DNA from 3 places in the Streptomyces sp. SudanB5_2050 genome. Region 3 is predicted to be linked to each of the others. Evidence: riboswitches for the same ligand, from Rfam matches in the RefSeq annotation. Region 3 holds a riboswitch; each other region holds the start of a gene.
What was found. Region 3 has a riboswitch for thiamine pyrophosphate ahead of thiO (glycine oxidase ThiO). Riboswitches for the same ligand answer to the same signal wherever they lie in the genome.
Positions count from the first base shown of each region.

Region 1: another riboswitch for thiamine pyrophosphate. It lies ahead of thiC (phosphomethylpyrimidine synthase ThiC); the one in region 3 lies ahead of thiO (glycine oxidase ThiO).
Region 2: another riboswitch for thiamine pyrophosphate. It lies ahead of ACFZP7_RS25080 (thiamine ABC transporter substrate binding subunit); the one in region 3 lies ahead of thiO (glycine oxidase ThiO).

Region 1 covers NZ_OZ186760.1:3,901,205-3,903,460, reverse strand. Annotated here, with positions in the region: gene ACFZP7_RS17385 (YibE/F family protein) at 1-910, opposite strand, end outside; TPP riboswitch at 982-1,171, shown strand; gene thiC (phosphomethylpyrimidine synthase ThiC) at 1,164-2,256, shown strand, end outside.
Region 2 covers NZ_OZ186760.1:5,594,471-5,596,726, forward strand. Annotated here, with positions in the region: gene rlmN (23S rRNA (adenine(2503)-C(2))-methyltransferase RlmN) at 1-655, shown strand, start outside; TPP riboswitch at 697-802, shown strand; gene ACFZP7_RS25080 (thiamine ABC transporter substrate binding subunit) at 881-1,966, shown strand; gene ACFZP7_RS25085 (ABC transporter permease) at 1,942-2,256, shown strand, end outside.
Region 3 covers NZ_OZ186760.1:2,275,945-2,278,200, forward strand. Annotated here, with positions in the region: gene ACFZP7_RS10150 (NAD(P)/FAD-dependent oxidoreductase) at 1-656, opposite strand, end outside; gene ACFZP7_RS10155 (hypothetical protein) at 689-1,039, opposite strand; TPP riboswitch at 1,092-1,203, shown strand; gene thiO (glycine oxidase ThiO) at 1,201-2,256, shown strand, end outside.

The sequences.
Region 1 (2,256 bases), 1.6 Mb from region 3:
CGGCCCAGCCGATGAACAGCGACCCGAGCACGCCGATCAGCACCAGGGAGATGAGCGTGCCCAGTACGGCCACCGATGTGCGGGCCGACAGACCATGGCACAGATACAGCGCGATCAGCATGATGGCGCTGGACCCGATCACCGCCACCAGCAGCGGGTTGGAGCCCTGCAGGATGGCGGGCAGGATGAAGAAGTTCAGCAGCAGGAAGCTGACGGCCAGCGAGATCAGGGCCATGAGACCCCGCAGCCGCCCGACGACCACGACCGCGAGGGCGAAGATGCCGGCGAGCAGCGCCATGGGGACCCGGCGGTTGATGTCGGTCACCGAGTACTGCAGGTCCTCGGGTGCGGAGGGCTCGTAGGCGACGACGACCTTCTGCCCCTCGCTCAGTTGCCGTGACTGGTCCGGCTGCACGATCTCGTCGAACGTGCGGCCCTTGTCCTTGCCGCTGTCGACCCGGATCGTCGCCCGCTTGCACTCGCCGTTCGCCTGCTGCACCGCGGAGGAGCCCTCGGCGGTGGACGTGTCGCCGGTCGGCGGTACGCCGGAGGCGTTGACGGACTGGCAGCTCAGCTCGACCACCTTGGTGACCGTGCCCTGTTGGGTCTGCCGGTCGAAACCGACCCCCGTGCGTTCGTGCGGCGGGGCTCCGCCCGGCCACAACACCGCGAGCCCGACCAGCACGGCCGCCGCGAACGGGATGAGGACCGCGGCGATGACCTTCCGCAGATGGCGGGAGACGGGTGCCGCCGGGCCGTGGCTGTGCGCGTGCGCGTGTCCGTGACCGCCGGCGCCCGTGCCGTGAGCACCGGGTGAGGCCGGGCCGGATTCACGGCCGTCGCCGTGCCCGGTGCCCGCTCCTCGGCGGGGATCGTGCGGGGGGAAGGGGGGCTGCTGCGGTGTGGTCACCGGCCGATCATCGCAAGAACCAGGGGGGCCCTCTGTTCACCGCGCCCGAATTGACGCTAGCGTGGAGGCACCTTTGTACACGCGGGAGCTCGGAGCACCGGGCTGAGAGGGCGCTGACCTCCGTCCCAGCAATGTTTCACGGGAAACATCACCGAAGCCGAGTGATGTTCCCCACGAAGCGTTCGCAGACGGAAGCCGCTGCGTCGACCGCCGAACCTGTTACCGGGTAATGCCGGCGTAGGGAGTAGGTCTCATGACCATCAAGGACACACGCACGCCTGCCTCCACGCAGAACTCCGCCCAGGAGGAGACCGCTGAGGTCGGGAAGTCCATCGGCTGGCACAAGGCGTACGTCGAGGGCTCACGCCCCGACCTGCGCGTGCCGGTCCGTCAGGTGCACCTCACCAACGGGCGGTCGGTCACGCTGTACGACACCTCGGGCCCGTACACCGACCCGCACGTCGACACCGACGTCCGCCGGGGACTGCCGCCGCTGCGGGAGAACTGGATCATCGCCCGCGGCGACACCGAGGAGTACGCGGGCCGTCCCGTCCGCCCCGAGGACGACGGGATCAAGCACACCTCGCCGCGTGGCGGCCTGCGCAATCTCGACGCGGTCTTCCCCGGCCGCCCCCGCCAGCCGCGCCGCGGGCGCGGCGGCACCGCGGTCACGCAGCTCGCGTACGCGCGCCGCGGAGAGATCACGCCGGAGATGGAGTACGTCGCCCTCCGGGAGAACGTGGCGCCGGAGGTGGTCCGCGAGGAGATCGCGGCGGGCCGTGCCGTGCTGCCGGCCAACGTCAACCACCCGGAGATCGAGCCGATGATCATCGGCAAGCGGTTCCTGGTGAAGGTCAACGCCAACATCGGCAACTCGGCGGTGACCTCCTCCATCGAGGAGGAGGTCGAGAAGATGACCTGGGCGACCCGCTGGGGCGCCGACACGGTGATGGATCTGTCCACCGGCCGCAACATCCACACCACGCGCGAGTGGGTGCTGCGCAACTCCCCCGTCCCCATCGGCACGGTGCCGCTCTACCAGGCACTGGAAAAAGTCGACGGCCGGGCCGAGGAGCTGACCTGGGAGATCTACAAGGACACGGTCATCGAGCAGGCCGAGCAGGGTGTGGACTACATGACGGTCCACGCCGGGGTGCGTCTGGCGTACGTACCGCTGACCGCGAACCGCAAGACGGGCATCGTCTCGCGCGGTGGTTCGATCATGGCGGCGTGGTGCCTGGCGCACCACAAGGAGTCCTTCCTGTACGAGAACTTCGAGGAACTCTGCGAGATCCTCGCCTCCTACGACGTCACCTACTCGCTCGGTGACGGACTGCGGCCGGGCT
Region 2 (2,256 bases), 3.3 Mb from region 3:
GATCGTGCACCAGATCGTGGACGGGATGCGGGCGCTCAGGGACGGCGAGGTCCCCGGTGGGCCGGCGCGGCTCAGCAACATCGTCTTCATGGGCATGGGCGAGCCCCTCGCCAACTACAACCGCGTCGTGGGGGCCATCCGCCGGCTCACCGACCCCGAGCCCGACGGGCTGGGGCTGTCGCAGCGCGGCATCACCGTCTCCACGGTCGGTCTGGTCCCGGCGATCCACCGCTTCTCCGACGAGGGCTTCAAGTGCCGTCTCGCCATCTCGCTGCACGCGCCCGACGACGAGCTGCGTGACACCCTCGTCCCCGTGAACACGCGGTGGAAGGTGCGCGAGGTGCTGGACGCGGGCTTCGAGTACGCCGCGAAGTCGGGGCGCCGGCTGTCCATCGAGTACGCCCTGATCCGTGACATCAACGACCAGGCCTGGCGCGGTGACCGGCTGGGGCGGCTGCTCAAGGGCAGGCCGGTGCACGTCAACCTGATCCCGCTCAACCCGACGCCCGGCTCCAAGTGGACCGCCTCGCGGCCCGAGGACGAGAAGGCCTTCGTGGAGGCGATCGCGGCGCACGGTGTGCCGGTGACCATCCGGGACACCCGTGGCCAGGAGATCGACGGGGCGTGCGGTCAGCTCGCCGCGAGCGAGCGGTAACCTGACCGGCGGAAGTACGACCTGACAGAAATCACATCTTCATATTCCGACAGGGGAGCGCCACAGCGCTGAGAGTGCGGCACCGGCCGCAGACCCTCCGAACCTGGCCCAGGTCATTCTGGGTAGGGAGATCGGTCACCACTCGAGCTGTTGCGCCCTGCCCGAGACCTCGCCAGGGGTTCCGGGCGGGGCCGCGTCTTCTCCTGGTCACCCAGGAGGAATCCAGTGAGCATCACCAAGAAGGTCACCGCCCTCGCCGTCGGGCTGGGCATGGCCGGCGGCCTCGCCGCGTGCGGATCGTCGTCCGACGGGGACGGCGGGGGGTCCGGCGGTTCCAAGAGCGTGACCCTCGTCAGCCACAACTCGTGGGCCGTCTCGAAGGACGTCATCGCCGCCTTCGAGAAGAGCTCCGGCTACAAGGTCCGGGTCCTGGAGGACGGCGACGCCGGGCAGGCCGTGAACAAGGCCGTCCTCACCAAGGACAACCCGCAGGGCGACGTCTTCTTCGGCGTCGACAACACGCTGCTGTCGCGGGCCCTGGACAACGGGCTGTTCCAGCCGTACGAGGCGAAGGGGCTCGACCGGGTCGACGCCGCGTACCGGACCGACACCGACCACCGGGTCACGCCCGTCGACACCGGCGACATCTGCGTCAACTACGACAAGGCGTACTTCAGCGAGCACAAGCTGACCCCGCCGGACTCCTTCGACGACCTGATCGAGCCCGAGTACAAGGACCTGCTCGTCACGGAGAACGCCGCCGGTTCCTCGCCCGGCCTCGGCTTCCTGCTCGGCACCGCGGCCGAGTACGGGGACGACGGCTGGCAGGACTACTGGAAGAAGCTGAAGGCCAACGGCGTCAAGGTCGTCGACAGCTGGGAGCAGGCGTACAACGAGGAGTTCTCCGGCTCGTCCGGTGGCAAGAAGGCCAAGGGCGACCGTCCGCTCGTCGTCTCCTACGCCTCCTCCCCGCCCGCCGAGGTGATCTACGCCGACCCGCAGCCGGTCACCGCGCCGACCGGTGTCGCCCAGGGCACCTGCTTCCGCCAGGTCGAGTACGCCGGTCTGCTGAGCAACGCCCGGAACCCCGAGGGAGGCAAGGCGCTCCTCGACTTCATGCTGAGCAAGCAGTTCCAGGAGGACCTGCCGCTCAACATGTTCGTGTATCCGGTGCGCGAGGACGCCGCGATCCCCGAGGCGTTCCGGAAGTTCGGGCCGCCGGCCGAGAAGCCGCGGACCATGGACCCGGCCGAGATCGCAGACAACCGCGACCAGTGGGTCAAGTCGTGGACCTCGCTCGTCGTGAGGTGAAGCGGGTGGAACGGGTGAGGAACGTGCGCGGGAGCGCGGCGCGGCTCGGGCTGATGGCCGTGCCCGTCGCGTTCTTCGCGGCGTTCTTCGCCTACCCCGTCGCCGCGATCGTCGCGCGTGGACTGAAGGTCGACGGGGCCTGGCGGCTCGGGCGGATCGGGGAGGTGCTGGGGCAGTCCGACGTCCGGCAGGTGCTGTGGTTCACCACCTGGCAGGCGCTGGCCTCCACCGCGCTCACCCTGCTGATCGCCCTGCCCGGCGCCTATGCCTTCGCCCGCCTCGACTTCCCC
Region 3 (2,256 bases):
CGCAGCACCGCGCCCGCCTCGGCGTACCACCGCGTCATCGGCGCGGCGACCTCGGCGGGCAGCGCGCCGGCCAGGGGACGGTCGGCGGCCTCCACCACGGTCACCGCGCAGCCCGCCTCCCGGGCGGCGGTGGCGAACTCGGCGCCGATCCAGCCGGCGCCGACGACCACGATGTCGTGCCGGCGGGCGAGCACCGGACGCAGCCGTTCGGCGTCGTCCAGGGTGCGCAGCAGGTGCACGCCGGGCACGTCCTCCGCACCGGGGAGCCGCAGCGGCTCGGCGCCGGTCGCGAGGACGAGGGAGTCGTACGGCACGGGCCCCGCCGACGTGTCGAGGGTGTGCGCGCCGGGCCGGACGCCCAGGGCCTCGCAGCCGAGTCGCAGGGTGATGTCCAGGGCCTCGAAGTCGACGTCGAAGGCGGAGCCCTCGGCGGTGCCGAGCAGGACGGCCTTGGACAGCGGGGGGCGGTCGTAGGGCTGGTGCGGCTCGGCGCCGATCAGCGTGACGGGGCCGGTGAAACCCCGTTCGCGCAGCGCCACCGCGGTCTGCACCCCCGCCATGCCCGCACCGACGACCACGACCCGGTGCCGGGCGTCCGCCTGCCGCTCCCGGGTCTGCTCCGGCGCCTGTTCCCGGTCCCGCGTCTGCTCACTCACCTGATCACCTTAGACACCTGACGGAAAGTCAGTCAGCGCTCGTGCGCCGTGACCTGCTCGACCACACTCGTCCCGCTGCCGCGCTGCGACTCCCACTCCCAGCTCTCCTCCAGGCGCACGCGCCCGTCCGGCAGCTCGACGACGGTCGCCGCGCAGTGCCCCGAGGAGGTGCCGCCGTCGGCCTTGAGCTGCACGTACCGGAAGTCCAGGCGGTCGCCCTCCCGGGTGCCGACCAGGTGGCCGCGGACCACGTCGCCGCCCGCGTACTCGGCCCACACGACGCCGTCCCTCTCGTGGTAGGCGAAGCGCGTGCGGGTGCCGACCTGGCCGGGCGCCTGGTCGGCGACGGGGGCGAGGACGAGACCGTCGAGTGAACGGGCCACGGGCGGAGGCTCCCTTACGAGTGCGAGGTGCTGCGGGCTAGGGTGGCCAACGTAAAGCACTCGCGGGAGCCCGGACGCACCGGGCTGAGAGGGAGGCTGGCGGCCTCCGACCGTACGAACCTGATCCGGGTCATGCCGGCGAAGGGAGGGGCTGGACGCCCATGTCGTCACCACCGCACACCTCGTCCCCCGCACCCGACGTGCTCGTCGTGGGCGGCGGGATCATCGGTCTGGTCACGGCGTGGCGGGCCGCGCAGCGCGGTCTCGCCACGGCCCTCGTGGACCCCGAGCCGGGCGGTGGCGCCGCCCGGGTGGCCGCCGGGATGCTGGCCGCCGTCACGGAACTGCACTACGGCGAGCAGACGCTGCTCGCGCTGAACCTCGCCTCGGCCCGCCGCTACCCGGAGTTCGCCGCCGAGCTGGCGGACGTCACGGGCCACGACCTCGGTTACCGCCGCTGCGGCACCCTCGCCGTCGCGCTGGACGCCGACGACCGCGCCCATCTGCGCGAACTGCACGCGCTCCAGCAGCGTTCGGGGCTGGAGTCCGAGTGGCTGTCGGGTCGTGAGTGCCGGCGCCTGGAGCCGATGCTCGCGCCGGGTGTGCGCGGCGGGCTCCGGGTGGACGGCGACCATCAGATCGACCCCCGGCGCCTGGCCGCGGCGCTGGTGACCGCCTGCGAGCGGGCGGGCGTCGTCGTGCACCGCGCGTGGGCCGACCGGCTCGCCCTCGGGCGGGGCGGCGGGCGGGCCACGGGGGTGGTCACCGCCGACGGCACCCTGCTGGAGGCCGGGCAGGTGGTGCTGGCCTGCGGCAGCCTGAGCGGGCGGCTCGCGGGTGTGCCCGAGGACGTGCTGCCGCCGGTGCGGCCGGTGAAGGGGCAGGTGCTGCGGCTGGCGATGCCGCGGACGCACGGGCCCCTGCTGCACCGGACGGTGCGCGCCGTGGTGCGCGGCAACCCGCTCTACCTGGTGCCCCGGGAGAGCGGTGAGCTGGTCGTCGGCGCCACCAGCGAGGAGCTGGGCTGGGACACGACGGTCACCGCGGGCGGCGTCTACGAGCTGCTGCGCGACGCCCACGAGCTGGTCCCCGGCATCACGGAGCTGCCCCTGACGGAGACCCGGGCGGGTCTGCGCCCCGGCTCCCCGGACAACGCCCCGATGCTCGGCCCGACCGGGCTCGACGGCCTGCTGCTGGCCACGGGGCACTACCGCAAC